DNA from 2 places in the Thioalkalivibrio sp. ALE10 genome. Region 1 is predicted to be linked to the other one. Evidence: riboswitches for the same ligand, from Rfam matches in the RefSeq annotation. Region 1 holds a riboswitch; the other holds the start of a gene.
The links. A riboswitch is a leader RNA that binds a small molecule or an ion and turns the genes downstream of it on or off. The one in region 1 is predicted to bind cobalamin.
Positions count from the first base shown of each region.

Region 1 (14,892 bases):
GACCCGACGCTGGCCTCCACCGCCGAGCAGATCGAGATCTATCGGCGTCTGGGGCTGCATGCGCGGGTCGCGGACCTGGTGGAGGCCACCGCCGACGCGCGCATGGCCGCGCTGGAGCGGCTGCACGCCGAGGATTCGGATCTCGCCGAGCTGCTGCGTGACCGCCTGCGCGGGGTCGCGCCGACGCGCGAGGACGGCGTGCGCCGCATCGACCAGTTTCTCGAACGCCTGTTCTCCGCGGCGGATGCGGATGACCTTACGCGCTGCACCCTGGATGATGTCCAGGCGATCTTCGTGCTCGCCTTCGAGCTGGTCAACGGGCGCCAGATCAAGCGCCTGAGTTTCGAATGGTCGGGGCCCTGGCAGCTGGGCCGGGCGCTGGACCGGCTGGAATACCAGAGCAACCGCTTCCGCGTGGCCCAGGCCGGGGTGATCAGCCGTCTCCGCTCGCTGGGGATGCTGCTGGCGCAGAGCGAGACCAGTGGCATCACCCAGCAGCATCTGCGCGAACCCCTGCCGGTCATGGGACAGCAGGTGCTGGCCGGCCTGCGGACCATGCTGGAGGCGGAGCCGGACGTAAAGAGCCCCGACGGCCGTATCCTGGGTGCCGCGATGTCGCAGGTGGAAGAACTGCGTGAAGCCCGGGACCGCCTGATGCAGGCGCAGAGCCGTTACGCCAATGCGGTGGAACGCTGGGAAAACCTGCGCCGGCGCGAACGGGACCGCAAGGGTGATCAGCGCTGGCAGAAGCGTTCGGCCCGGCGGATCCGGGTGTCGGAGGAGCTGATCGAACTGGACGATGATCAGAAGATCCGGCTGGCCGACGGTCTGTGCGAATATCTCGAGGAGCTGCAGATCCGGCGCGAGGGCGATTTCATCTTCTTCGGCAAGAAGCCGCTGGACGGCGATACCGCCAAGCGCATCGGCATCCAGCTGGCGCTGCTGCTCGACCCGCTGGTGGAGCTGAGCAACCCCAGTATCCAGCGGGCGATCTATTCCAGCCCCGCGGCCTATCTCGGCGGGCTGTACGTGGGCATGAGCGCCGACGCCAAGGCCGGGCTGGGCTCCGCCATGGTGCGCATGGTGCGCCAGGATCTCGGGCGTGCGGCGGAGTGGCTCGCGCTGCGCCTGACCCGGGTCTACCACCTGCCGCTGACCGACGGCATGCGCAGCTTTCTCGAGACCCACTACGGGGCCAACCCCGAGCGCCTGGCGATGCTGGCCCAGAACACCGGGGACGAGTCCCACCCGGTGGCCCTGCGTGCCGAGCGCTCGCCGGAATTCGACGCGATGGTCCAGGACAAGGAATGGGGCCGCCTGCTGCGTCGTGGCGCCCGCTATCGCCAGGCCGAGGAGACGCGGCAGACCTGAACGCCGCGCGGTCGGCCGGAGAGCACGGGTGGAAAATCAGGGGGGGGCTCATGTACCCTGCTCCCCGTTCCTCGGTGCCCTGGCGGTTTCGCCGCCGGGTTAAACGGGAAGTCCGGTGAGCGCCGCTTCGGCGCGAGTCCGGCGCTGCCCCCGCAACGGTGATCGAGCGCGGATCCATTCCGGAGTCCTTCGGCAGTGGATCCTCGAGGCTGGCGGCCGAATGCCACTGTGTCATGGACACGGGAAGGCGCCGCCCGCCGGGAATCTCCCGCTCGTCAGCCCGGAGACCGGCCGGGGAATGGTCGTGCGGCACGCGGAGGGCGTGCGAGACGGATGACCGTTCCCGCCACGGGTCCCCGTACCCGTTTCCCGCCGGGAATGCGTTCCTCGTCTTCCTCCCTCGCGCCGGCGCGATCCCCGTGAACCAGCGGCGTGCGGGCGGCTCGCCGGGAGATCCGAAGACATGAAACGCAGTATCCTTTCCGCAGCCATCGTTGCAGCCGTGTCCCCGGCCGTGGCCGACGAGGCGCCGGGCACCGACTCCGACTCCGCGACCCTGGAACCCGTTCAGGTCACTGCGACCCGTCTCAGCCAGACCGTGGACGAGGCCCTGGCCTCGGTGACGGTCATCGACCGCGAAGAGATCGAACGCCTGCAGCCGCGCCAGTTCACCGATCTGGTGGAGGGGCGCGCCGGGGTCTCGGTGGCGGGTAATGGCCCGTTCGGCAAGACGTCCAGTGTCTTCCTTCGGGGAACGAACTCCGATCACCACCTGATGCTGATCGACGGCGTGCGCATGGGGTCGGCCACCACCGGCGGTGCCAGCTGGCAGTTCCTGCCGCCCGAGGAGATCGACCGCGTGGAGATCGTGCGCGGGCCGCGCACCTCCATCTACGGCTCCGATGCCATCGGCGGGGTGACCCAGGTCTTCAGCCGCGCGGGCCGCGAAGGTCCGCCGCGGGTCAATGCCTTCCTTGGCGCCGGCAGCTTCAGCACCTGGGAGGCCGGAATCGGTGTGGCCGGCGGCACCGGGCGCACCGATTACAGCCTGTCCGTCAGTATGTTCGATACCGAGGGCATCGACGTGCAGGACGACGTGGGTGACGACGATCCGGATGGCTATGACAACACCTCGCTGGCCGGCAAGGTTGCCCACCGCCTCGACAACGGGATCGAACTTTTCGGCAATGTCCTCTATTCCGAAGGCAATACCGAGTTCGATGGTTTCGAGGATGAAACCGATTTCGTCCACGCGGCGATGCAGGCCGGTCTCCGATTGCCCGTTCTTGGTCGCTGGGATACCGAGCTTGCAGTGGCCCATAGTCGGGACGAAAACGACAATTTCGCGGGGGGGTTTTTCTCTTCGAGATTCGATACGAAGCGGGATCAGCTGACCTGGCGCAACGATGTCCGCCTGGGTGAACTCACCGACCTGATCGCCGGGGTAGACGCCTACGAGGACCGGATCTCGAGTACCACGGATTACGACGAGGACTCGCGCTACAACGTAGGGGTCTATTCGGTCGTACGTACCCAGCTCGGCAACCACGATCTGGAAGGCTCGCTGCGCTACGACGACAATGAAGCGTTCGGCGAGAAGACCACCGGGCAGGTCGCCTGGGGCATGCAGGCAACCGACGCCCTGCGGCTGCGCGCCAGCTACGGCACCGCGTTCAAGGCACCCACCTTCAATGACCTTTACTGGCCCTTTTCCGACCCGGCGAGATTCCGCGGAAACCCGGACCTCGAACCGGAGGAGTCGGAGACGTTTGAGCTCGGGGCGAGGTACTCGGCGAGTCTCGCGTATGTCGACGTCGCGGTGTTCGAGACGCGCGTGGACGACCTCATTACCGGGTTCCCGGTGCGCGAAAATGTCGACGAGGCACGGATTCGCGGACTGGAAGTCGAGGGAGGCCACGACCTCGGTCCGTGGAATTCGCGGGTCTCGCTGACCCTGCTGGATACGGAAAATCGTGACACCGGCAATGAACTGCGTCGCCGTCCGCCGGCGTCAGCCCGTTTCGACCTGGACCGCCGGATCGGTGATTTCTCCGTGGGCGGTACGATCCTCGCCCGCAGCCGCAGCTACAACGATGCTGACAATGACGAGCGGCTCTCGGGCTACGGCACCATGAATCTGCGTGCGGCCTATCGATTTGATCCGGAATGGAGTATCGAGGCTTCGCTGTCGAATCTTTTCGATCGCGACTACGTGGTCGCGCGTGACTCGGTTAACGATGCCGATTACAACAACCCCGGCCGCGCCGCGTTCGTGAAACTGCGTTATCAGCAGCAGAGGTAAGGTCATGGGCAATCGACTGTCGAAGATCGCGACCCGCACGGGTGACGAGGGGCGTACCGGCCTGGGTGACGGCTCGCGCGTGGACAAGGACTCGCATCGCGTCGAAGCCTTTGGTGACGTGGACGAGCTGAACAGCGTCATCGGGCGGGTGCTGGTGCACGAGCTGCCCGAGGACGTACGGCGTTCGCTGTCGCTGATCCAGCATGAGCTGTTCGACCTGGGCGCGGAGCTGGCGGTGCCGGGGCATCAGGCCCTGCCGGAGGCGTCGGTGGAGCGCCTCGATGTCGAGCTCGAGGGCTTCAATGACGAGCTGCCGCCGCTGGAGGAGTTCATCCTCCCGGGGGGCGGCCCGGCCACCGCGGATTGCCATATTGCCCGCACCGTCTGCCGCCGCGCCGAGCGGCGGCTGGTCGCGGTCAATCACCACGAGGCCCTGCGGCCCAGCTCGCTGGCCTACCTCAACCGCCTGTCGGATCTGCTGTTCGTACTGTGCCGGGTGCTGGCGCGCCACGAGAACGGTTCCGAGGTCCTGTGGCAGCCCGCCGCTCGGCGCGAGGCCTCCGGCGGCTGATTCTGCCCGCGACGCCGTGACGGCGGATCCGCGAAGGCCCCGATCGACAACAGTGCCGCGACGCTGACGCGACCCGCGGTCGATCTCCTTTTCTTCACGCTCCGTCGGGACGCCTCGAGTGTCCCGGCGGCAGTGTGTGCACGTATCCGGGTGTTGAATGATGAGTACATGGAAAAAACGCTACCCCCTGTTGCTGGCGCTACTGCTGCCGGGGGTTCCGGCGGCGGACACGGACGCGTCCCCGCATATCCTCGGCATCGTCTCGGATCGCTCCGCCGCCGAGGTCACGGCCGGGGCGCATCGTTTCCTCGAGGCCTTCCCCGAATCCGACGTGCGCCTGCGTACGCCGGAGCAGCTGGCCGACAAGGATGACTCCGAGGTCACCGCGTTGTGGGAGGACGCGGACGCCGTGCTGGTGGCGGCGGTGCTGGGCGACGAGGTCGGCCGGCTGACGCGGCTGCTGCGCGAGCGCGGTCCGGATGCCGAAGTGCCGCTGCTGGCGATCAACAGCGACCGGCAGCTGACGGCGCTGACCCGGTTGCGGGGCGAGCGCGTGCTGGCCGGCCTGGAAGCCGACGAGCGGACCGAGCTGGCGACCAATCCGGATGCCGACGAGGATCCGCGCGAACACCTGCGGGAGCAGCGGCAGGCGTTTCCCGAACAGGCCGGCTGGCTCACCGGCCGGGCGTATTACCAGGGGCGTACGCCGGAGAGCATGGAGGGCCTGATGCGCTGGCTGGCCGCCGAGGCCGGCCACGACATCGACGTGCCGCAGCCGGATCCGCGCGAGACCATCCGTTTCTACCACGACGGCCGCGCGGTGGATGACGCCGCCGCAATGGATCTGGATGAACGCCCGGCGGTCGCCCTGCTGGACCTGGACACCGGCGACCGGCCGGGGGACCGTGCACTGCTGGATGCCGCCTGCGACGCGCTGGAATCGCGCGATCTGCAGTGCTTCGGCGTGCTGGCGCGCTGGGGCGGCGCCAGCCGGCAGGCGGTGGAGGACCTGGCGCAGTCGGCGGCACCCGCCGATCTCGCCGGCATCGTCTCCCTGCAGGACTTCGTGATCGGGGGCGGCGGTAATCGCGAGGCGGTTGCCGGGGCGCTGGGCGAGCTGGACGTGCCGGTGGTCAAGGGCCTGCGCCTGGCCTCGCGGAGCGAGGATGAATGGCGGGTCGCGCATGACGGCATCCCCTGGGACAGCATCCACTACCAGGTCGCCATGCCCGAACTGCAGGGCGTGAGCCAGCCCACGGTGCTGGCCGCCGCCGGCGAGCCCGAGATCGACGACCGCACCGGCGTGCGCCTGATGCTCTCCGAGCCGATCCGGGAACGGGTCGACGCGGTAGCCGAACGCATGGCCCGCTGGCAGCGCCTGCGCGAGCGCTCCAATGCCGACAAGCGCGTGGCCATCGTCTACTACAACCATCCGCCGGGGCGCCACAACATCGGCGCCGACAAGCTGGATGTCCCCGAGTCGCTGCTGGAGACCCTGGATCTGCTGCGCGACGCGGGCTACGACACCGGGGATCACCCGGAAGATGCCGAGGCCCTGCTGGACGATATCCAGGATCGCGGCGTCAACCTGCCCGAACATGCCGACGCGGCCGCCGACATCGCCGGCCGCGTGGCCAGCCTGGATGCGGAGACTTATCGTTCCTGGTTCGAGACCCTGCCGGAGACCGTACAGGCCGAACTGGTGCACGGTCCGGTGGGCTATCTGCACGAGCGGCTGCTCAAGGCCCGCGAACTGGGCGCGACCGACGCCGCCGAGCGCGCGCTGGAGAACGGCATCGGCGATCTGCGCCACATGGTGCAGAACTACTCGCATGACGCGCAGCAGCGTGCGCAGTCACTGATCGACCAGCTGGAGCGCGAGTGGGAGGCGCTGCTGGACGGCGGCGGCGACCTGGCGCAGGCGGAATCCCTGCGCGACGCTCTCACGCGCACCGGCATCCCGGGCCTGAGCGGCTGGGGCGAACCCCCGGGCGAGGCCATGACCCACGACGGGGCGATGCATTTCCCCGGGATCGAATACGGCAACGTGTTCATCGGCCCGCAGCCGCCGCGGGGCTGGGAAGTCAGCGAGCGCCTGCTGCACGCCAACACCACGTTCCCGCCCACCCATCAGTACGTGGGCTTCTACCACTGGCTGCGCGACCATTTCGAGGCGGATGCGCTGGTCTACATGGGGCGCCACTCCACCCGCGAATTCCTGCCGCGGCGCCGCGCCGGGCTGGCCCCGGACGACTATCCGGAACTCCTCGGCGGCCCGTTGCCGGTGCTGTATCCCTACATCGTCGATGGCGTGGGCGAGGGCATCCAGGCCAAGCGTCGCGCCCAGGGCGTGATCATCAGCCATCTGACGCCGGCGCTGGCGACCACCGAGCTCTACGACGACCTGCTGGAACTGCGCCAGCTGGTCGAAAGCTACGAGGCGAGCACCGATCCGAATTCGCCGACTCAGGCCCGTGCCGCGGAGACGCTGCTGGCCCGTATCGAGGAGCTTGGTCTGAGCGAGACCATCGAGGAGGCGATGGATGCCCACGACCACAGCCATGATCACGATCATGCGCATGATGGTGGTGACGACCACGGCCATGACCATGACCACGGCCATGACCATGATCACGGCCATGACCATGACCACGGGCATGACCATGACCACGGGCATGACCATGACCACGGGCATGACCATGATCACGATCACGGGCATGACCACGACCACGGGCACGATCATGACCACGGGCACGATCATGACCACGGGCACGATCATGACCACGGGCACGATCATGACCACGGACATGACCATGATCCGGCTCACGAGGGTGGTCTGGCGGACCTCGACGAGGAGCTGATGGTCCACGACATCGGTCACTGGGTGACCGACATGCAGGAGGAGCACATGCCCCTCGGACTGCATGTGCTGGCCCGCGACTGGGATGGCGAGGCCGTGGACACCATGCTCGACTCGATGGCCGGTGACGCGGAGCCGGACGCGGCGATGCGCGAGGCCCTGGAGGGTTCGCCCGCCAATGAGGGAGCGAACCTGCTGGCGGGGCTCGAGGGCCGCTTCGTGCCGCCGAGCCGCGGCAACGATCCGGTGCGCACCCCGGATGTGCTGCCCACCGGGCGCAATTTCCACGCCCTCTCCTCCGATCTGGTGCCCACTCGCATCGCCTGGAGCCTGGGCCAGGACCTGGCCGCGGATGCCCGCGAGCAGGGCGACCCCGAAGCCGAAGGCAGCGAGGCCGTGGTGCTGTGGGCCTCCGACACCGTGCGCGACGAAGGCGTGATGGTGGCCTTCGGACTCGACATGCTGGGGGTGAAGCCCGAGTGGAATAGCCGCGGGATCGTCGAGGGCCTGAAGCTGATGGATCTCGACGAGGCCGATCGTGAGCGTCGCCGGGACGCCCTGTTCACCACCTCGGGCCTGTTCCGCGACCTCTACGAGGATCAGCTGGTCTGGCTGGACCAGGCCGCGCGCCTGGCCCTGGACGGCTCGTCGAAGGCCATCCGCGCCGAATATCCCCACCTGGACGAAGCACTGGACGAGGCCCTGAACCCCCTGGGCGAGGACCTGAGGGATCCGGGCCGGGAGCCGCTGGAGCGCAACGACGTGGCGAGCCAGTGGGTGGCCGATACCCGGGCGCTGAAATCCGATGGCGTGGAGGCGGTCGAGGCCGGCCGTCAGGCCGCGCTGCGGGTGTTCGGCACCGCGCCGGGGGCCTATGGCGCCGGGGTGAACCGTCTGGCCGACCGCTCCGGGGCCTGGGAGGATCGCGCCGAGCTGGCCGACGCCTATGCCCGGCGCATGGGGCATGCCTATGGCGCCGGGACCCGCGGCGAGCCCGCCCACGAGGCCTTCGATGCGCGCCTGGAAGGCGTGGGCCGCACCTATCTGGGCCGCGCCAGCCATCTCTACGGCCTGCTCGACAACGACGACGGCTTCGACTTCCAGGGCGGTCTGTCGGCCGCGGTGGAACACGCCCGCGGAACCCCGCCGGACAATCGCATCCTGCAGCATGCCGACCCCGACAACCCGCGCGTGGAGAGCCTGCAGCGTGCGCTGATGACCGAGCTGCACGGGCAGAATCTGAACCCGCAGTGGATCGAGCCGCTGATGGACCACGGCTATGCCGGGGCGCGGACCTTCACCGCCGATTTCGTCAACAACCTGTGGGGCTGGCAGGTGACCAGTCCCCACGTGATCGGCTCCGAAGCCTGGGACCACGTGCACGACGTCTACCTGCAGGACCGGCACGACCTGGGGCTCGACGAGTTCCTGGAAGACGGCCACAAGGTGCACGTGAAGACGCACATGCAGGCCACGCTGCTGGTGGCCGCGAGCCGCGAGTTCTGGGACGCCGATCCCGAGGTCCTGCAGGCGCTGTCCGAGGACTTCGCCGAACTGGTGGCCGAGCACGGCCTGCCCGGCAGCGGTCATACGCGGCCGGATCACCCCGTGCTCGACGAAGTCGCCGAACGCCTGGATGACGCGGAACTGGCCGAGGCCTTCGACGCCGTGCGCGAGGCCGCGCAGATCGAACGCGAGCCCGCCGAGACCGACCCGGCGCGCATGGCCGAGATCCAGCCGCTGGAACAGCCGGATGCCCGCGAGATGCAGGAGGCCCCGGAGCCGGCCGAGGTCGAGCCCGCGGAGGCCGAGGACGGCCGCGAATCGGGCGAGGCGCGCGCCATGCCGTGGCTCTCCTGGCTGGTCTCCGGGGCCCTGTTCGTACTGCTGCTCGGAGGCATCGTCGCCGGTCGGCGCCGTTAAGGAAGCGCTGAACAAAAATTGATGAGGTAACGCGAATGTCGTTCTCGATCACGATGGAACTGATGGACACGGTGGTGAGCTGGCTGCTGGAGCCGGTGATCATCGGCCTGCTGGTGCTGGTCGCGGTGGCCGTCTGGGAGCTGGGACAGGCCATCGGCGAGCGTACCGGCGGAGTGCGGCGCCTGGAGGCCAGCGGCAATGCCGAGCGGCTGGCGTTTCTGGCGCGGCGGCGCATCGACCGTGCCGACCTCCTGGCGCGTATCGGCCCGATGCTGGGGCTGATGGGGACGCTGATCCCGCTGGGACCGGGGCTGGCGGCCATGGGCCGGGGCGAACTCGACGTACTGGCGCAGGCGGTGACCGTGGCCTTCAACACCACGGTCCTGGGGCTGCTGATCGGTATCCTCGGCTTCCTGCTCGGCCGCCTGCGCCGGCGCTGGTATGACGGCGCGATGGAACGCATGGAGGCCGCATGAGGGTCCCGCACTACCGCGCCAGCCGGTTCGACGCGCCGGACGAGGAACCCATGGGGCCGCTGGCTAACCTCGCGGACATCATGCTGGTGTTCGCGGTCGGCCTGATCGTGGCCCTGGTGGCCGCCGACGACGGACTGGAACAGCAGGAAGCCGGCGGCGTGGACGTCAAGGCCGGCGAGGAGGTTCCCGAACTGCCCGACGGCGCCGGCGAGGCCGGCTCCGGTTTCGAATCCATGGGCCAGGTCTACCGCGACCCGGAGACCGGCCGCATGCTGTTGATCGAGGGTGGCGACTGAGTACACCCGAGCCGGCCGCCCAATGGCCGCAAACCCAATCGAGGAACAGGACCATGAGTGATCAGGACGAACGCGCGCGCCGCCACGCCGAGCGCATGGCGCGCAAGAAGGAAGTGGTGGACCGCAAGATCGCCGAGGCGCAGGAGGAACGCGGCGTGTTCCTGGTGCTGACCGGCAACGGCAAGGGCAAGAGCTCCTCCGGTTTCGGGATGGCGGCGCGCGCGCTGGGCCACGACATGCAGGTGGGCATCGTGCAGTTCATCAAGGGCCGTTTCGCCACCGGCGAGGAGGCCTTCTTCAAGCGCCAGGACAACGTGCAGTACCACGTGATGGGCGAGGGCTACACCTGGGAGACCCAGGATCGCGAGAAGGACGGCGAGGCCGCGCGCGAGGCTTGGGCCCACGCCCGCGACATGCTGACCGATCCGGCCATCGACCTGGTGCTGCTGGACGAGCTGCACATCGCGCTGAAGTACGGCTATCTGGATGTCGACGAGGTGGTGCGGGACCTTACCGCGCGCCCTGAGATGCAGCACGTGATCACCACCGGCCGCGCGGCCCCGCAGGGCCTGATCGACGCCGCCGACACGGTCAGCGAGATCGGCGTGGTCAAGCACGCCTTCCAGGCCGGCATCAAGGCGCAGAAGGGCATCGAGCTGTGACACGGCGGACGCTGCGGGCAGCCATGGCGCTGCGCTACTATCAGGGGGACGACGGCCCGAACCGGAGACTCCAGCATGGGCAACCCGCAACCCGCGCAGATGGATGCCGACGCCTTTCTGGCGTGGGAGACCGAACAGCCGGAGAAGCACGAGTTCGTGGCCGGCGAGGTCTTGGCGATGGGCGGGGCCTCGGATCGGCACGTGACGATCTCGCTCAATGTGGCTTCAGCCCTGCGCGAACACCTGCGTGGCGGACCCTGCCGGACCTTCATCGCGGACATGAAGCTGCGGGTGGAAGCGGCCGATGCCTGCTTCTATCCGGACGTGATGGTCACCTGCGATCCGCAGGACCGGGGACGCGAGCAGTACAAGCAGGCCCCGCTGCTGGTGGTGGAGGTCCTGTCGCCGTCGACCGAGGCCTTCGACCGCGGGGCGAAGTTTGCCGCCTACCGCTCCCTGGCCTCGCTGCAGGAATACCTGATGATCGACCCGGCCAGTGGCGCGGTGGAGCTCTACCGGCGCGACCCGGAGGATCACTGGGTGCTGTACACGCACGATCCACGCGATTCCATGGAGGATACTGTGGAGTTGCGCAGCGTCGGCCTGACACTGGAAGGCGGGCGCATCTTCGAGGACGCACCGCCGGAGTCCCCCGCGGGCGAGGCCTGACCGCGCGCGGTCTTTGGCCGGACGGGCACGGGGCCCGGCAGGCGGCCGGCCTGCAGGCGGAGGTGTCGGCATGAGTGCCCCGGTGAGCTGTCCGGCCGCGTTCGTGGCGGCGCCGGCCTCGGGGCAGGGCAAGACCACGGTCACCGCCGCGATCGCGCGTTACCATCGCAACCAGGGGCGCCGGGTGCGGGTGTTCAAGACCGGCCCGGATTTCCTCGATCCGATGATCCTGGAGCAGGCCTCCGGGCATCCGGTGGACCCGCTGCATCTGTGGATGGTGGGCGAGGCGGCCTGCCGGGCGAAGCTGCATGCCGCCGCGCAGGATGCGGACCTGATCCTGGTCGAGGGCTCCATGGGCCTGTTCGACGGCGACCCTTCGGGTGCCGATCTGGCGGTGGCCTTCGGCTTGCCGGTGCTGGCGCTGGTGGATGCCGGCGGCATGGCCCAGACCTTCGGCGCCATCGTGCACGGGCTGGCGACCTACCGCCCGGAGATGCCGCTGGCCGGGGTGATCGCCAACCGCACCGGCAGCCCGGGGCACGGGCGCATGCTGCGCGATGCGACCCCGGATGGCGTGCATTTCTTTGGCGCGATCCAGCGCAACGAGGCCCTGAGTGTGCCCGACCGCCACCTCGGGCTGGTGCAGGCCGGCGAGGTCGCGGACCTGGACGCCCGTCTGGAGGCCGCCGCGCAGGCGATCGCCGAGGCCGGGGTGACCGAGCTGCCGGCCCCGGTGGCGTTCGCCCCCGAAGCGGACGCCGGTGCGGAGCCCGACTCGCACCCCGGGAGCGAGCGGGCCCCGCGGCTGGACGGGCTGCGCATCGGCATCGCCCGCGACGCGGCGTTCGCCTTCACCTATCCGGGCAACCTCGAGTTCCTGCGCACACAGGGCGCGCGGCTGGAGTTCTTCTCCCCGGTGGCCGGCGACCGCCTGCCCGAGGTGGATGCGGTGTGGCTGCCCGGCGGCTATCCCGAGCTGCACCTCGATGCACTGGCGGCCAACACCGGCCTGAAGGCGGACCTGGCCGCGCACCACGGGGCCGGCCGGCCGATCCTGGCCGAGTGCGGCGGCTTCCTCTACCTGCTGGAAGAGCTGGCGGACCGCGACGGCCACGGCGCGCCGATGGCCGGTCTGCTGCCGGGGCATGCGCGTCTGGAGGACAAGCTGCAGGGCCTCGGGCTGCAGGCCGCGCCGCTGCCCGAGGGCGAGCTGCGCGGCCATACCTTCCACCACACCCGGGCCGAGGTCGGGCTGGAACCTGTCGCGCACTGCACCCGTGCCCGCGGCGCCGGTTCCACCGGCGAGGCGGTCTACCGCGATGGCCGGCTGACCGCAACCTATCTGCACGCCTGGTTCCCCTCCAATCCGGAGGCGGCCGCGGCCCTGTTCGCGTCATGAGCCGGGTGTTCACGGACAGCACGCCGGCCGCCGGCCGCGTGGATCTGGTCGGCGCCGGGCCGGGTGATCCCGGGCTGCTGACGCTGGACGCGGCCGCGGCGTTGCGCGACGCCGAGGTGTTGCTGCACGACCGCCTGATCCCCGAGGCGATCCTCGCGATGGCCAGTCCGCAGGCCGAACGCTGCTACGTGGGCAAGGCGCGCTCCAACCACAGCCTGCGCCAGGAGGAGCTGAACGCGCTGATGATCGAGCGCGCCCGCGAGGGGCGTTACGTGGTGCGGCTGAAGGGTGGGGACCCGTATGTCTTCGGCCGTGGTGGCGAGGAGGCGGCGGCGCTGGCGGCGGCCGGCATCCCGGTGCGGGTCATCCCCGGCATCAGCGCGGCCGGCGGCTGCGCGGCGTTCGCCGGCATCCCGCTGACCCACCGCGATCATGCCCATCGCTGCCAGTTCGTGACCGCGCACCGGCGCAACGGCAGTACCGAGCTGGACTGGGGGGCGCTGGCCGCCCCGCGGCAGACGGTGGTGATCTACATGGGGCTGAACCCGCTGGCGGAGATCTGTGCCGGGCTGGTCGCCGCCGGCGCCCCGGCCACGCGGCCCGCCGCCATCGTCGAGCACGGGACCCGGCCGGGGCAGCGCGTGGTCGCCGGCACCCTGGGGGACCTGCCCGGGCGCACCGCGGCGCTCGCGCTGGAGTCGCCCAGCCTGCTGATCGTGGGCGACGTGGTGGGCGAACGCGCCCGGCTGACGGGTGATGCTGCCGGGGCGCCCGCGATGGACCTCGGCGCGGTTGACGGGATCCATGGTTGAGCCCGTACCCGAGCCGGGCGCGCAACCCGGAGCGATGCGCGCGGAGAGCCGCGACGGCACGGCGCCGCTGCGCACCGGCCTGACCACCGGCACCAGCGCGACCGCGGCGGCCCTGGGGGCGGCGCGGCTGGCGCTGGGCGGCGGCGCGACCACGAGCCAGGAGGTGGTGCTGCCGCGCGGCCGGGTGGTCAGTCTGGCGCTGGCGTCGCTGGAGCGTGTTCCGGGCGGTGCCGAGGCGGCGGTCATCAAGGACGCCGGCGACGATCCCGATGCCACCCACGGCGCCTGGATCCGCGCGCGGGTGGAGCCGCGGCCGGATGCGGGGGTGACCTTCGTCGCCGGACCCGGGGTGGGCACGGTGACCCGCAGCGGTCTGGTGCTGCCGCCGGGGGAACCGGCGATCAACCCGGTGCCGCGGCGGATGATCACCGACCACCTCGAACGCCTGGCCCGCGAGCTGGACCATGCGGGCGGCTTCCGGGTCACGCTCGGCGTGGATGGCGGCGAACGCATCGCCCGGCGCACCATGAATCCGCGCCTCGGCATCCTCGGTGGCATCTCCATCCTCGGCACCACCGGCATCGTGCGGCCCTTCTCCTGTTCCGCCTACATCGCCTCCATCCACCAGGCCATCGACGTGGCGCGGGCCAACGGCCTGCCGCAGGTCGCCTGCTGCACCGGCGGCACCAGCGAACGCACCGCGAGCGAGCGCTACGGGCTGGACGAGATGGGGCTGGTGGAGATGGGCGATTTCTTCGGCGCGGCGCTCAAGTACCTGCGGCGCCGACCGCTGCCGCGCGTCGCGCTGGTGGCGGGCTTCGCCAAGCTGGGCAAGTTCGCCGCCGGGCATCCGGATACCCACAGCCGCAGCAGTACCATCGACCTGGATTTCATCGCCACCACCGCCGCGGCCGCCGGGGCGGATGCCGCGCTGGCGCGGCGGATCCGCGGCTGCAACACCAGCATCGAGGCCCTCGCCGCCTGTCAGGAGGCCGGCGTGGCACTGGGGGACCGCATCGCGGCGCTGGCCCTGGAGCAGGCACGGAGCTATCAGCTGCCCGACACCACGCTGGAGGTGGTCGCGGTGGATCGCCAGGGCCGGGTGGTGGGGACGGCCGGCGACCACGACCATGCCCCGGGGGTGACGCCATGAGCGCCCCGGCCATCGCCATCGACGACCTCGCCAAGCGCTATCGCGGTGGCCGGGTCGGCCTGGACGGGGTCAGCCTGCACGTCGAGCCGGGGGCGTTCTTCGGCCTGCTGGGGCCGAATGGCGCCGGCAAGACCACCCTGATCGGGCTGCTGACCTCGCTGCTGCGCCTGGAGCGCGGCACGGTGCGGATCTTCGGCCACGATGTCGCGCGCGAGCCGGTGGCGGCGCGGCGTCTGGTCGGTCTGGTGCCGCAGGAGGTCAATTTCAACAGCTTCGAGCCGGTGGGCGAGATCATCGAGACCCAGGGCGCCTACTACGGGCTGTCGCCGCGCCGGGCGCGCCGCCGCACCGACGAACTGTGCGAGCGCCTGGGGCTGACCGACCGCCGCCGGCAGACC
Region 1 is NZ_KB906452.1:86,817-101,708, reverse strand. Features, by position in the region: gene F788_RS0106950 (hypothetical protein) at 1-1,371, shown strand, start outside; cobalamin riboswitch at 1,427-1,682, shown strand; gene F788_RS0106945 (TonB-dependent receptor domain-containing protein) at 1,835-3,673, shown strand; gene F788_RS0106940 (cob(I)yrinic acid a,c-diamide adenosyltransferase) at 3,678-4,244, shown strand; gene F788_RS0106935 (cobaltochelatase subunit CobN) at 4,405-9,027, shown strand; gene F788_RS0106930 (MotA/TolQ/ExbB proton channel family protein) at 9,063-9,503, shown strand; gene F788_RS0106925 (DUF2149 domain-containing protein) at 9,500-9,799, shown strand; gene cobO (cob(I)yrinic acid a,c-diamide adenosyltransferase) at 9,853-10,461, shown strand; gene F788_RS0106915 (Uma2 family endonuclease) at 10,537-11,130, shown strand; gene F788_RS0106910 (cobyrinate a,c-diamide synthase) at 11,201-12,529, shown strand; gene cobA (uroporphyrinogen-III C-methyltransferase) at 12,526-13,341, shown strand; gene F788_RS0106900 (cobalt-precorrin-5B (C(1))-methyltransferase) at 13,376-14,494, shown strand; gene F788_RS0106895 (ABC transporter ATP-binding protein) at 14,491-14,892, shown strand, end outside.

Region 2 (14,892 bases), on a different contig from region 1:
CTGCTCATCATCATGGCGCTGTTTGCGTACGCCTTTTATGCACTGGGCGCCTTCGCGTTCGAAGCCTGGCAGCGGCGCAGGGATGTCGCACCCTGTCCCCTGCAGGATTATCGGAACCGGTTCGGGAGTGCCGACAGCGAGGAACTGGAGCTGGTGGTCCTGCGTCAACTGGAGCCCTTGCGGGTGGTCTCGCGGACGGCACCCATGCTCGGACTGGTGGCCACCATGATCCCGCTCGGGCCCGCACTGCTGGCCCTGGGTGACGGGGATCTGGCCACCGTCGGTGAACAACTCGTGGTGGCCTTCGCGGCGGTGATCCTTGCACTCATCACCGCCTCGATCACCTTCTGGGTGCTGACCGTCCGGCGCCGCTGGCTGCTTACCGCTCTCAAGCAGGTCGAACGGCAGGAGACGGTCACATGAGCCGATTCCTGGATTCCGAGGAAGAGGCCGATCCCATCCTTTCCGTCGTCAACATCGTTGACGTGTTCCTGGTGATCATCGTGGTGTTGCTGATCATGGTCGCCCAGAGTGCCGCCAGTGAGATTCAGGACGTGGACTCAGCGGAGCAGGGTGAGGTGGTTCCGGAGACCATGGAGGAACTGGACCGCTACGAGAGCAGCGGCGAAATCGGTGAAGGACAGGGCGTGCGTGCCGGTACGACGTATCAGCTGGAAGACGGCACCATGGTCTTCGTGCCCGACGAAAACGAATGACATGCGGGCCAGGTCAGTGACCTCCGCCACACCGGCGGACTTCCGGCCCCGGGCGTGCAGGGCCCTGCAACCCCCTGCAACTCCCCGCTGCGATGTGAAGCATGCCCTGTTCCCGTCACTCCGGGGGCAGCCCCGCGTGGACAGGGCCGCGGACCCTTCTAGACTCCATGCAAGGCCTTGTGGTCTGGAAGCAAGCCCCGCTGGACGGGAAGGAGGCAGGTCATGCGCATCGCGAAGTCCGACGTGCCCGAGGTGTTCAGTGCCCCGGGGGCCGTCGCGCGTCAGGCCCTGGAGTTCGGCGACGCGTCCGGTTACACGGAGATGACGGGGGAGTATTTCTCGCTGGATGCGGGCACCGACATCACCCCGCTGCTCCACGGTTTGAAGGAGGATCTCTGCCAGTCACCCCACTGGGGTTACATGATTCAGGGCCGCCTGATCATGACCTACCGGGATGGTAACGAGGAGGCCACAGCCGCCGGGGATCTCTTCTACTGGCCTCCCGGGCACACCCTCCGGGTGGAAGAGGACGCCGAGATCATCCTCTTCAGCCCGCAGCACGAGCACTGCGAGACCCTGAACCATCTGAAGCAGCAGCTGGAAAACTGACTTTCCCTCACCGGGGCAGCCCGTCGAAGGGCCCCAGCGAGCCCCGGTGGTGGAAAGTGGCGAGCTCGTGGCCTTCTGCCTGTCTATCCTCGGGTTGAAGGCATGGATCCGCGTTTGCGTGACCCGGCCGCGGCGAGAGGGGCAGAACGATGACGATCAGCACTACATTGCAGGAATTTCTCGACGAGCGGGACGTGAATTATCAAGTCGTGGGGCATCCGCGTGCGGATTCCGCCAGCCGTACGGCCGAGGCCGCCCACGTACCCGGCGATGAACTGACCAAGGGTGTGCTGGTGGAGGACGCCGGCCATTACATGCTGGCGGTCCTGCCGGCCACGCGCCGGCTGCAGTTCGGCAAGCTGCACTACATGCTCGGGGAGCATGTGGGGCTGGCGACCGAAGAGGAGGTGCGGTCGGTGTTCCCGGACTGCGAACACGGGGCAGTGTCGGCGCTGGGTACCGCATGGGGGCTGGAGGTCCTCCTGGATGAATCGCTCGCGGCGCAGGACAGGATCTATGTGGAGGGGGGTGACCACGTCTCGCTGATTCGGCTGGACGGCCCGGCGTTTCGCAACCTGCTTGGTCATTGCCGCCACGGGGATTTCTCCCGGCATATCTGAGCCCGGCCGCGCTGCAGTCGGGCAGGCCGCCTACGGGCTTGTCTGCGCGGGTGGATCGAGCCGGGTCTCGAGTGCCTCGCGCAGTCTTTCGGCACTGGGCTGCGCCTTTTCCACGATCTCCTCGACCCGGTTGAAGTCGAGCAGGCGGATGCCCGCGCTGCCGGCCTCGAGGAAGAGATCGGGCGGGTCGTGTTCGCGCATGTGGCGGATCTGCGAGCGCTGCATGATGCTGAAGGTGGTGAACAGCAGATCGGTCAGGCCCGGTGGATCGTTGGGGGTCTGTTTGCGGCTGGCGGAGACGTCGACGGCGATCACGAAGTCGTGCTCTTCCTGCAGCAGATTCCAGGGGAGCGGGTTGGACGTGCCGCCGTCGATCAGCAGCCGGTAGTCGCCCTGCGGCACCGGTTCGAACAGGCCGGGGACGGCCATGCTCGCCTCGATCGCGGTGAACAGTTCGCCCTCGTGGAGGACCACCGGTTCGCCGCTCCAGTAGTCGGTGGCTACCACCGACAGGGGGATGCGCAGATCGTCAAAAGTCCGGGCATCGGTGTGTTTGGCGAGGAATTCGAGGAATTCGCTTGAGTCGAGCACGGCGTTGCGCCCGAGGCGCAGCGGGATCAGCTCGGTGAGTTGCACATCGGACTCGACCAGCCCGGAAAGGGCGTCGATGCGCGAGCCACCGAAGTCGTCGAAGACGTCCAGGATCTCCTCGGCGCTGAGGCCGGCCGCGTACAGCCCGCCGATCACGGCACCGATGCTGGTACCGCTGATGTGGTCGGGTTCGATGCCCAGGTCGTCGAAGACCTGCAGGATGGCGATATGGGCCAGCCCCCCGGCGCCACCGGAGCCGAGTGCGAGACCGATGCTCGGCCGCTCGGGCTGTTTCTCCGCGCCCTGCAGGGCCGGTGCGGCGAGCAGCGTGGCAATCGTCAGGGCGGCGATAATCAGGCGGCTTTTCATCCGCGGCTCCGGTGGTCCGAACCATGCAGTCCAGCCACAGACCGTACAACGTTGGTCCATCGGAGCAGCCCCGCGGCGCTCGTGCAAACAGGGTCATCGGCTCGAGGGTTGAACGTATGGAGGACAGTTTGATGCAGGTCGCATTGCCTCACATTCTCGGTTGCGCTCACGCCGTTGCGTCGCCGCTCAGAAGCGGGTGGGTGCGGTGCCCGGGGCGGCGGTCTTCGGCGTCCTGGCGGGCCAGGCGGCGAAAATGCGGCACGTAGGTCTGCAGCGCGGCGAGACCGTCCCTCGTGAGGCAATAGCCATCGGGGGTGACCCGGATCCAGCCGCGTCCGATCGCCCCGGCCAGGGCCTCGTGCTGGCTCCCCGGCTCGCCGCGTTTGGCCCAGGCATGGACCACCGGCGCCGGCAAAATATGCCCGGGTGCATCGGCGGGATCGCCCAGCCAGTGGTGCAGGGCGGTGAGCCGGGCCACCGCCGAGGTTGCGGCGATGATCTTCTGTTCGGTGGTGGTGTTCATGGCGAATCTCCCGAATGTGCATGCGTGTACTTCGGAAGATAGCGAAGCGGTGGGGCCTTTCCATCAGCCGAATGTCTGAGTTCGCCGTGTGCCGCCCGGAAGTGCGGCCTCTTCACGGTCCGGACGCTCGCAACCGAAAACGCCCCGACCTCCGGGAGAGGACGGGGCGCCGAGCACACAGGGGGATGGGTGCTCACCTGTGACGTTAGGCCTTCCCCTCGGGTGCGGCAATCGACGCAGGTCACACACCCGTGCGTCCTGCGCGGTCGGCGGCAAGGAATGTGAGGGGGGCACGGAGAACTCCGATCCCGTCACCGCCAGCGATGCCCTCGACACGCTGATCGAGGTCGTCCGTGGCGAGCAAGGGCAGGGGCAGCGCCCGGGTGTTCTCCCACATCGAGTGGATGCGCCGGGGCAGTTTGCGAGGGGCTGTTACACTTACGTCCCTTGTTTTCTCGCATCATCGACCGATGAAAGGATAGTGAATGCCCAATGCCTCACCGAACCCGCTGAAATCCCTTACGAACGAAAAACTGGCCGGGCTGAGTACCCTGCTCGTCGTGCTGGCGGCGTTTTCATGGGGGTTATCCGGCGGGATCGGCGGCATTCTTACGGGGCAGGGCTGGGATCCCGTGGTGGTGTCGTTTTATCGCGGTGCGATCGGGCTGCTGTTCGTGCTCGCCTGGCTGGCATTGCGTCCGCAGGGCAGCGGACTGGGCAGCGGTCGCATGTGGCTCTGGTCGGCGGTGGCCGGCCTGGGCGTGGCCGGCAACTTCACGTTCTATTTCCTGAGTATCGCGGAAGGCAGCGTGGCCGTGGCCGCGACGCTGATGTACTGCGCGCCGGTGTTCGTGTACCTGGTTTCGTTTGCGCTGGGGCTTGAGCGGCCCACGCTGTTCAAGTGGGTGGCGATCGTCATGGTCCTGCTGGGCGTGGTGCTGCTGACCGGGATCTACGACATCGGCGCCGGGGACGTGACCCTGATCGCCGCGGGTGCCGGTCTGGCCTCCGGCCTGTCCTACGCGGTGTTCATCTTCGGTTTCAAGTTTGCCGCGCCCCATGGCAGCCCGCAGGCGATCCTGGTGATCGCGTTCGCGGTCCTGGTCCTCATCCTTTTCTCGCTTGGTGATCCGGGGCAGATGGTGGACGTGCTGAGCACCTCGAGCTGGCCCCTGTTCGTGATCCTCGGCGTGCTGGGCGCCGGTCTGTCGTTCATCTTCTACATCGTCGGTCTGAACTACACGGCGCCGGCGGTGGCCTCCATCGTGGCCATGGTCGAGCCGGTGACCGCGTCGCTGTTCGGTGTGGTGTTCCTGGATGAATCCCTGGCGGCGGTCCAGCTCTTCGGCATGGCGCTGATCCTGCTGACCGTGACGGGTCTGAGCCTCCATTCGAGTCTGCAGGCGAAAGCCGTTCCGCCGCAGCCGCGCAGCGACTGAAACCGCGCAGGATCGCGGGGCAGCTTGGCTGCGGCCTGCATGTGGCGACGGCCGGCCACCAGTGAGAAGATCGCCGTCACGACCGTCGCCGGAGGGGGGAAGCGTGAAGATCATGGTCAGTGAACTCGAGGGGCGGCCCGCGGGCCTGCAGCCTGTCGAGGTGGTGGAACGCAAGGGACTGGGGCATCCGGACACGCTGTGTGATGCGCTGGCGGAGGAGGTGAGTCTGGCGCTGTCGCGCGAATACCGCGAGCGCTTCGACTTCGTGCTGCACCACAACGTGGACAAGGTCCTGCTGCGCGGCGGCGCCGCCCGCCCGGCCTTCGGCGGGGGCGAGGTGGACGAGCCGATCGAGCTGTACATCGCCGGGCGGGCCACGCGCGAGTATCGCGGCGCGACCGTGGCGGTGGACGAGCTGGCGGTGGAGGCCTGCCGTGCATGGCTGGCCACGCACATGCCCGCGCTGGATGTCGAGCGCCACGTGCGGGTGCACTCGCTCATCCGTCCCGGATCGCAGGACCTGGTGGAGCTGTTCGAGCGCCAGCGTCGGGATGGCGTGCCGCAGCTGGCGAACGACACCTCGCTGGGGGTGGGTTATGCGCCCCTGAGCCCGCTGGAGCGGGCGGTGTTCGCGGCGGACATGAGCCTGTGGCCGGAGGCGCCCGCGGCGCGTGGTCAGGACGTCAAGGTGATGGGGGTGCGCAGCGGCGAGGACGTGTCCCTGATGGTCGCCTGCGCCTTCATCGGGGCGCCCCTGGCGGACGCGGACGCCTATCTGGCCGCGCGTTCGGATGCGACCGGGCAGGTGCGGCGCGTGGCCACCGAGGCCCTGGGCCGCGAGCCGGACGTGTCGGTTAACACCGCCGACGATCCCGACGCGGACAGCGTGTATCTGACGGTCACCGGCACCTCGGCCGAGGCCGGTGACGACGGCCAGACCGGGCGCGGCAATCGGGCCAACGGGCTGATCACCCCGTCGCGTCCGATGACCATCGAATCCTTCGCCGGCAAGAACCCGATTACCCACGTCGGCAAGCTGTACAACGTGACGGCCACCCATATCGCCGAGGCGATCGTGGCGGAGATCGACGAAGTGTCGGATGCGCAGGTGGTGCTGGTCAGCCAGATCGGCATGCCGGTGGACCAGCCGCAGATCGCCGATATCCGCCTGCGCGCCGAATCCGCGGAACAGGCGGCGGCTCTGGCGCCCCGCGCCGAGGCCATCGCCCTCCATCACCTCGCGCAGGCCGGTTCTCTGTGGGAACGCCTGATCTCGCAGAACCTCGCCACCCACAGCCTGTAGCTGCGGCTAGTTCGTCTGGTTCGTCGGCAGGCACTCGGGCAGGGAGGCCTCCAGCGAGCGCGGCGTGATGCCGAGGTCGGCGAAGGTCGCGCAGGTGCTGTCGGTAACCGTGTCCTGCTGCATGAGGTAGATCTGGTCCCGGGTCAGGGGTGCGCGGGGCAGCCATGAGGTCAGCCCGGCGGCGAGGTGCCAGAGGAAAAACGGTACCGGCACGAACACCCGCGGCTGTCCCAGGTGCTCCAGCACCTGGTTCACGATCTGGCGGTAAGTCAGGATGTCCGGACCGCCGAGCTCGAACACCCGGTGTCCGGCCGGCGGTTCGTTGAACAGGGTGGCCACGGCCTGCGCGACATCCGCCACGTGCACCGGTTGCAGGCGGGTGTCGCCGCGGCCGAACAGCGGCACCATCGGCAGCCGCGCGAGGGTCGCGAGGTTGCGCAGGAACGCATCGCCCGGGCCGAACAGCACGCTGGGCCGCACCATCAGGGCGTCGCGGAACTCGGTGGTCACCGCGGCCTCGCCTTCGCCCCGCGCTCGGATGTATGCCGAACGCGAGGCGGGATCGGCGCCGATGCCGGAGATGTGCACCAGGTGTTCCAGGCCGGCCTCGCTCGCCGCCCGGGCGAGCCGGGCGGCTCCCTCCACGTGGATGGTGGTGAAGCGCAGGTCGCGCTGCTCCACGTACAGGCTGACGGCATTCACCGCACCACGCGAACCCGCCACGGCCCTGGCCACGTCGTCATCGTTGCGGATGTCGGCGCTGCAGTGTTCCACCCGCTCGTGCCGTTGCAGGTCGGCCGGTAGTGCGGGGCGGCGGGAGGCGATGCGCACGGCGTGTCCGGCGTCGAGCAGCTGGTACACGATCATGCGGCCGAGAAAGCCGGTGCCGCCAAATACCGTGACCTGATCCGGGTCCATCGGGAGCCTCCTTCTGCTGGGCTTCGTGTGTATGAGAACGTGGAGCTGTACGACGGCGCGGGCAAACGGGGATACGCATGCCGGGACATCTATCGCACGTGGCGGGTTTTGATGATGCGCCGTTCGCGCGGACGTATCGTGGCGACGTGCTGGTGGTGGGCGCGGTGTTCGCCGGCACGCGGCTGGACGGCGTAGTGTCGAGCCGGGTGCGGCGCGACGGCGCCAATGCAACCAAACGTCTGGCCGCATGCGTGCTGGACAGCCCGTTCGCCCCGCAGCTGCACGCGATCCTGCTGCAGGGGATCGCCTTTGCCGGCTTCAACGTGGTGGACCTGCAGGCCCTGCACGAACGGACCGGCCTGCCCGTGATGGTCGTGGCACGCCGGCAACCCGACATGGAGGCCGTTCGACGGGCGTTGCTCGACCATGTCCCCGGAGGGGCCCGCAAGTGGCGGCTGATCGAGGCCGCCGGCGCGATGGAACCGCTGGCGGGGGTCCATGTCCAGCGCTGCGGGATCGAACCCGAAGCGGCGCGGCAGCTGCTGGAGGACCAGCGCGTCCACAGCCACCTGCCGGAGGCCCTGCGCGTCGCGCACATGATCGCCGGCGGGGTGACCGACGGGGCGAGCCGCCACCGTCCGTGAGCCTCTTGAGCCTGAAAGGCTTGCCGCCGACTACAGGCCGATCAGCTGGGCGTGCACGCCGCTGGCGGTGACCGTGTCGAGCAGGCGATGGCTGTTGATCCGCTCCGGGTCGTATTCGACCACGACCAGGTGCGGCTTCTCCTCGTGGCTGGATGCCGCCATCACGCCGCTCATCCCGCGCAGCTCGTCCTGGATGCGTTCGCGGGCCTCGGCGTCGATGGTCTCGTCGATGTGAATGGTTACATCGGCCATGTTGTTGCTCATGATGGCCTCCCGGGTTCGCCCCTCTGGCAAGTTCTTCCTTCGAAGATAGACGTTCGCACCGGATGCTGGGGTTCGGTCGCGCGGCCGGGGCCTTCGGGGGTCAGGCATCCGCCTCCGCGCGGTGGCGGCGGTACAGGCGCAGGGCCGCGAGCCCGACCAGCAGCGAGGCGGCCCCGCCGATGATGAACACCTGGCCGGGGCTGGCGCCCGCCGGTCCGGTGAGTACCCAGAACAGCACCGGTGCCAGCAGCATCGCCCCGAACGACAGGAAGTTGCTCGCGGCGATGAAACGCCCGCGCCGTTCCTCCGGGCTGTGGCCCTGCAGGTAGGCGGTGATCGGCACGATGAAGAACCCGGAGGCAACGCCGAGCAGGGCCATCAGCACCAGGGTGGCCGGGTAACTGTCGGTCGTGAAATACAGCAACGCGCTGATCAGGGCGGCCGCGATCATGCCGGCCGGGGCATGGTGCATGGCGATGCCGCCGCGCGACAGATAGCCGGCGAGGATGCTGCCGGTGCCGATGCCCAGGGCCAGGGTCGTCAGGATGATGCCGGTGGCCAGCTCGCCCAGGCCCAGGTGCATCTCGGCGAACAGCGGGACGTTGAGCTGGTACAACGTGCCCAGGGCCCAGAACCACGCGATGCCGAGGACCACCAGGAACAGCACCCGCTGCGGCCGGATCTCGGCGATCGACTGCACCACGGTGGCGAACGGGTTCAGCCGGAAGGGCGCCGGATTGTTGATCGCGCGGGTGGGGGTGACGAAGAAGCTGGTGATCAGGCCGGTGAGCGACAGCGCCACGATCACCGCCGCCGGGATCCACAGCGCCTCGCCGGCGAACTCCATCACGAAGCCGGCCAGCGCGGTGCCGAGGATGATCGCCAGGAAGGTCCACAGCTGGATATGCCCGTTCGCGCGCGACAGCTGCGCGTAGCGCACGATCTCCGGGAGGATGCCGAACTTCACCGGGCTGAAGAAGGTGCTCTGCAGGCCCATCAGGAACACGGTCACCAGCAGTCCGGGGAAGTAGTCGATGATCAGCATGAGCGCGGCGGTCAGCAGCACCACGGCCTCGGCCGAGCGGGTGGCGACGATCACCGCCTTCTTGCTGTAACGGTCGGCGATGTAGCCGGCCCACGGCGAGAACAGCACGAACGGCAGCAGAAACACGAACCCGACCAGGCTGTAATAGAACGTGCCTTCGCCCTCGGCAACGAACTCGCGCAGGGCGATGAAGATGACGACCAGGCGGAAGAAGTTGTCGTTGAGGGCGTTGATGAAGACCGTCGCCATGTGGGCGACGAAGCCCGGCCTGCGGACGTCGGAAGTGTCGGTCATGTTGGCACCACCGGAGGTATCGCGCACGAGTACCGCTCAGGTTGCGGTCTCCGGCGGCCTGCCGGCAAGCTCGAATTACCTCTCCATCATACCCGAGGAATCGTCATGAGCCGTTTCGAAGAACGCATCACCCGTCTGGAACAGACCCTGCCGCACGTGGAGCCGGCGGAGCTGGCGCGCTGGCGGGAGGCCGGCGAACCGCTGCTGCTGGTGGACGTGCGCCAGCCGGAGGAGGTGGAGGCCGGGTCCATCGAGGGGGCCGTGAACATCCCCCGGCCCAGGCTGGAGGCCAGCATCGAGTCCCATCTGGAGGATCCGGCGCAGCCCGTGGTGGTGTTCTGTGGCGGGCGCGGGCGCTCCCATCTGGTGGCCGAGAGCCTGCGCGCGATGGACATCGACGCTCGCGTGCTGCGCGGCGGATCGGCAGCCTGGCAGGAATACTGCGCGGAGTCCGGTTCCAGTCCGCACCCGGGGTAGTCCTCCGTATGAGCAATGTGGTGACAGAAACGACATGAAAACCGGGGGAAGAACTGCCCATCAAGGCAGCCCTCCCGGTCCCCGGACCGGACGTCCTAGAAGTCGTACCGGACCCCGGCGTGGAGGAAGCGGCCGGGATCCGCCGCCAGCGAACTTTCATTGTCGGCATCGAACAGGTTGTCGATCCCACCGCGCAGGGTGACGTCCTCCCAGGCCGCCGGCGCGTACTCCACGTTCAGACTGGTCAGGGTGAACGAGCGATCCCATTCGTCCCCGGCCACGCGTACCTCATCCACGTAGCGGCTGCGCAGCTGCAGGCGCAATTCTTCCGTGGGCGTCCACAGTGCGCTCGCCACCATGGTGAGTTCCGGCGTGTCGGTCAGGGTCTCCCCGCTTTCCCGATCGATCGCATCCATCCAGGTGCCCCCCCCCCAAGCGCAGCTCCACCTGAGACTTGAAGTCCGCCCAGGCGCAGGTCGCCGGCGATGCCGATCCGCCCGGTGATACCGCTCCCCGCGGTTCTCCGTTGTCCTCCGGGCTCGCGGGCTGGAGCCGTTGGCTCCGGGGCAGACCACCTTCCCGCGAAGTACGCCCTGAACGGACGCGTTCTTCGCAGTGGTTCGCGAGGGTCTGCCGTGACCCGCCTACCGTTGCGGGGGCAGCGCCGGACTTGTGCGCAGGTCGAGGCCGGGCACGCACCGGACTTCCCGTTTCACTCGTCGTCGGGATGGCGACGAAGCACCCGGGGGAGACGGAATATTAGTGAGAACTAATGTGTGGTGTCAAACCAACAGTGTCCGGGTGACCCACGGTCGCGGCGGCCAGTGCCTGGCATGTGGTTTGCTTCGGGATCCGATCGGACGGATTTAAAAAAGGGCCGCCGGGTCGGTGCGGGGGCACCGAGAGCCGACGGCAAAATCCAGAAGAGATGGAGGAGAGAAGGGGCCAGGGGGCCCCTGCATGGCGAACCGACGCTGAGCTGCCGTCGACTCGACAATGGGAATTATACACGGCCGCAAATTGGAATCAATACATATTCGAAAATTTTTTGGAGATGATTTTCCCCTTTTGACAGTAACTTGCGAGCGTTCGGGTGTCACGGGTGGCATTTTCTTGTATTAGCAGCTGCCAATATTCGCAGTTCAGGGCGTGACCGGATCGGCGGCATCGGCATGTGGCCGCGTCATGGCGGGAAATACGAGTTGGCAGGGAGATTGCTTCTTCCGGGCAGGATCATCAGCAAGAGGCCGACAGACCATGACGATGCACCTGAGAATGATCGATTGCGGCGGTCACCTGGACGCCGAAGCCCGCAAGCAGCACGAGCGTGAGCAGGTGGTCTTTCAGCGCCTGCTGGAGTCCCACGACGCAATCCGGAGGGAGCTGGAGTTCATCGAGGGTGGTACCCGGACAGTGACGACGGCAACGGACCCTGAACTGGCCGCGCTGCTGCGGGTGCACGTGCCGGAACTGCATCGGCGGCTGCGCGAGAGCGCACACTTGCGCGACCGTGATCCGCTGTACCGCACCCTTTTCGAGCAGCGCGGGCGCATCGAAGTGCACGTGGAAGAGCGCCCGGACGGCGTGGTGGTGGACGAGGTCAGCGAGGACCCGGGTCTGGCGCACAAGCTGCGCGAGCACGCCACGCAGGTGAACACCTTCGTGCTGGCGGCGCGCGAGCTCGCTCGCCAGTACCCGCCGGTGATAGCCGATGATGCGGTGTCCGAGCGGGTCGGCCGGGTGGCCTGATGGCGGTCGGCCGCGCCGGTTGCGGAAACCGTTGAGCCGGACCGGAACGTGGCGGGCGTCCCGAAACGGAGCTTGCCAAATCCCCGTACGGGGCCTACAAGAATGGGTGGAGTCCACACAACCCTGGAGGTTGATATGTCCCCATCCATGCGTTCAGCACTGTTGGCCGGCGGCCTGATGACTCTGGCCGCCGCGCCCGTTCATGCCGATTCGGCCACGTTCAACACCCCCAGCCTGACACCCGAAATCGCGACCAAGGCCGTCGAGGCCGCGGTAGATGCCTGTCGTGTCGCAACGCACAGGTGACCGCGGCGGTGGTCGACCGCTTCGGGACGACCCAGGCCCTCAAGCGGGATCGGTTCGCCGGTCCGCACACCGTTGGCACTGCACAGAGCAAGGCCTGGACGGCGGTCAGCTTCCGTACCGATACGCTGGAGCTGCGCGATGATGCCTTCCCGGGCGAGGTCAGCTACGGCATCCAGCACCTGCCCAACGTCACCATCCTCGGCGGCGGCGCTCAGGTCACCTCCGACGGGCGCATCGTCGCGGGCATCGGGGTGTCGGGCAGTCCCAGCGGCGAGGTCGACCACCAGTGCGCCATGGATGCGATCGACGCCATCCAGGACGATCTGCTCTGACGGTGCATTATCCGGCCCTGCCCGTACCGGGGAGGGCCGGTTTCAGCGGCGCTTCTTGCGCCCGCGCCGGCGGCGGCCGACCTTGACCCGCTCCGCCGCCGCCTGCAGATGCGCACGGGCCTCTTCCGGCACACGGCGCGAACAGCGCACGCGAACGCCGTCGCGGCCACGCACCGCGGTGATCCTGCCGCCCTGCAGCCCGTGGCGGCTGACCACCTCGCGCACCGCGTGCAGGAAATTGCGCGGCGGATCCCCGCGGGTGGTGTGCACGCTGCCGTCTTCTTCGATCACCACGCTGAAGAGGATGCTCACCTGCCATACCAGCAGAACGGCGGCGATGATCAGAAAGCCGATCATCAGCACAAAGGCGATAAACATCATCAGCGCAGCACGAAGACCGAAACCGGGAGGCGCCGGGCGAGCTCACCCGCATTCGAACTGATCAGATGCAACCGGTCGGCCACGCCCGGGATGTGCGAGGCCATCACCACCAGGTTGGCATCCAGTTCCTTCTGCGCCTGAGCCAGCTTGTCATCCAGCTCCACCGCCACGTCGTTGCTGTGCATCAGCTTCGAATCGGTGCGAATGCCGTATTTCTCGCCCTGTTCGCGGGCGAAGTCCGCCAGATGCCTTTCCATTTCCTCCGGGGTCCGGGCGGCACGGTTGGCCAGGCTCCCCGAAACCGTCACGTAGTACACCGTGGCGTCGTACTCCCGTGCCATCCTGGCCGCGATTTCGAGGCTGTTCTGCAGCTTGTCGGTGTGTTCGAGATCCACCGGGATCATGATTCGTTCAAACATGGTTGCTCCCTTAACGGTTCGGTCGGCCCGCCCGACCTTCCAGCCGTATAGCAGATTCCGGCGGGGCGGGGCAGTCGGCTGACGGCCACGGTGATATGGTTTCACAGTTTTCGTCCCGGAGGATATGCGTTGGCAGCGGAAACAGGGGGCGGGGAAGACCCGTACAAGGTCCGGCTGACCCCGGCGTTCTCCGTACTGGTGGGGGGGCACCGCGGGCAGCGGCTGGAGCGCAACTGGCTGTCGCACGGAGATACCGAAGCCCGCCGGGCCAGTCTGCAGGCCACCCTGGAGCGGGTGCTGCGGCGGCTGTACGGCGCGGCCGCGGAACGTTTCGCCAGTACCGATGCGGTGTACGCGGACGTATCGCCGGTGATGCGGCTGATCACCGGGCGTGCCACCGGGACCAACGAGCTGGCGCGGTCCGCGGCCGCGCGCCTGGATGTGGACCTGCATCTGATGTCCACCAGCCCCGAGACGGCCGGCGAGCCGGGAGCGCATGCCCGCCGTGGCGTGGTGCTGGGGGCCGAGCCCGTTCATGGTGCGGAGGACCCGCCCGAGTCGGTGCACCGCCTGCGGGATGACCTGGCGCTGACGTTTTCGGACATGCTGGTGGCCGTGTGGGACGGTCAGGAACCCCACGAGGTCACCAGTGGCGCGGGGCAGATGATCCGCGACGCGGTGATGCGCCGACAGGGGGTCCTGCTGCTGTATCTGGACCCGGAGCAGGACACGCCACAGCTGATGATGCTGACGGCGGCCCGGGTGACCGACGCGGCGCTGACCCGCCTGGACGTGATGGAAGTGACCCCGGCGGCGCTGCTGTCGCTGTTCGACCCGGTGGAGCTCGACTCCCGCCGGATCGACGAGTGGCTGGAACGCATCCTGTGTCCGTTCACCCCGGCCCTCGACGAGACCACCACCGAGAATCGCCTGATCCGGCGGATCGATGACCAGGTGGGGGTGGGGCACTACGTGGTCTGGTGGGGGCTGTGGCTGCTGGGCCTGGTGGGGCTGGCCCGACGTCGCCGGCGTCCGCCGGGGTTATGGAACTGGGTGACCGGCAGCTGGATGTGGCTGCACGCGATGCTGGAGCCCCCGGCGCGCAGCCAGCCCTCGCGTGTGGTGGAACTGCTGCAGACCGATGCCCGTGACGAAGTGCGCCGCCACTGGGTGGTGAACCGTCTGCATGCGGCATCCTCCGCGCTGGCCATGCTCGACCTCCGCGGGGCACTGCGGGCCCTGCGCCCGGCGCCGTCCCGGGGCAACCGCTACAACGCGGTGCGTCCGAGTCCCGAGCGCGAGGCCGAGCACCCGATCCGCGAACCGGCGTTCGAGCACTTCTTCAACTGGTCCGACGAGCAGGCGGGCATCTTTGCCACGCGCCACCAGGACGACACCTGGATGATCTACTACGCGGCGGCGATGGCGGTGTTCGCCGCGGTGGCCGGGGCCCTGCAGGTGTGGCCGGCGACGCCCGGCGAGGTGCCTTATTTCTGGATCGCGGTGGAGTTCGTGCTGCTGCATTTCATCGTGCGGCGCGTGCTGAAGGCCCGTTACCGCGATCATCACGGACACTGGATCCGCTTTCGCTTCCTCGCCGAGCAGCTGCGTTATCTGCGTCTGGGGTATCCGTTACTGGTGCTCCCGAAGACGTTTTCCGCACCGTACTGGCGGCCGGAGAACCGCCGTCCCGAGGGCCGCCCCCTGGAACTGCATTCGGAGCTGGAGAGCGCCGAACTGTGGGTGCTGCAGCGTCTGCTGGTGGCCGAGGGCATGCCGCAGGACCGCCGTGGCCGCGTGCCCTACCGGATGAGCGAGCACAACGAGGCGGCGCTGGATTACATCCACGACGTGCTGGACGAGCATCGCGAGTATTACCGCCGCTCGGCCCAC
Region 2 is NZ_KB906451.1:404,402-419,293, reverse strand. Features, by position in the region: gene F788_RS0106345 (MotA/TolQ/ExbB proton channel family protein) at 1-423, shown strand, start outside; gene F788_RS0106340 (DUF2149 domain-containing protein) at 420-716, shown strand; gene F788_RS0106335 (hypothetical protein) at 939-1,325, shown strand; gene F788_RS0106330 (aminoacyl-tRNA deacylase) at 1,475-1,945, shown strand; gene F788_RS0106325 (patatin-like phospholipase family protein) at 1,976-2,905, opposite strand; gene F788_RS0106320 (hypothetical protein) at 3,072-3,428, opposite strand; gene F788_RS0106310 (DMT family transporter) at 3,914-4,867, shown strand; gene F788_RS0106305 (methionine adenosyltransferase) at 4,971-6,170, shown strand; gene F788_RS0106300 (complex I NDUFA9 subunit family protein) at 6,177-7,088, opposite strand; gene F788_RS0106295 (DUF99 family protein) at 7,166-7,732, shown strand; gene F788_RS0106290 (hypothetical protein) at 7,763-7,996, opposite strand; gene F788_RS0106285 (MFS transporter) at 8,097-9,335, opposite strand; gene F788_RS0106280 (rhodanese-like domain-containing protein) at 9,441-9,812, shown strand; gene F788_RS0106275 (TonB-dependent receptor) at 9,908-10,228, opposite strand; cobalamin riboswitch at 10,332-10,551, opposite strand; gene F788_RS0106270 (hypothetical protein) at 11,070-11,561, shown strand; partial or broken gene F788_RS13355 (heme-binding protein) at 11,739-12,199, shown strand; gene F788_RS0106260 (DUF3634 family protein) at 12,242-12,580, opposite strand; gene F788_RS0106255 (universal stress protein) at 12,580-12,999, opposite strand; gene F788_RS0106250 (hypothetical protein) at 13,129-14,892, shown strand, end outside.
Region 2: another riboswitch for cobalamin. It lies ahead of F788_RS0106275 (TonB-dependent receptor); the one in region 1 lies ahead of F788_RS0106945 (TonB-dependent receptor domain-containing protein).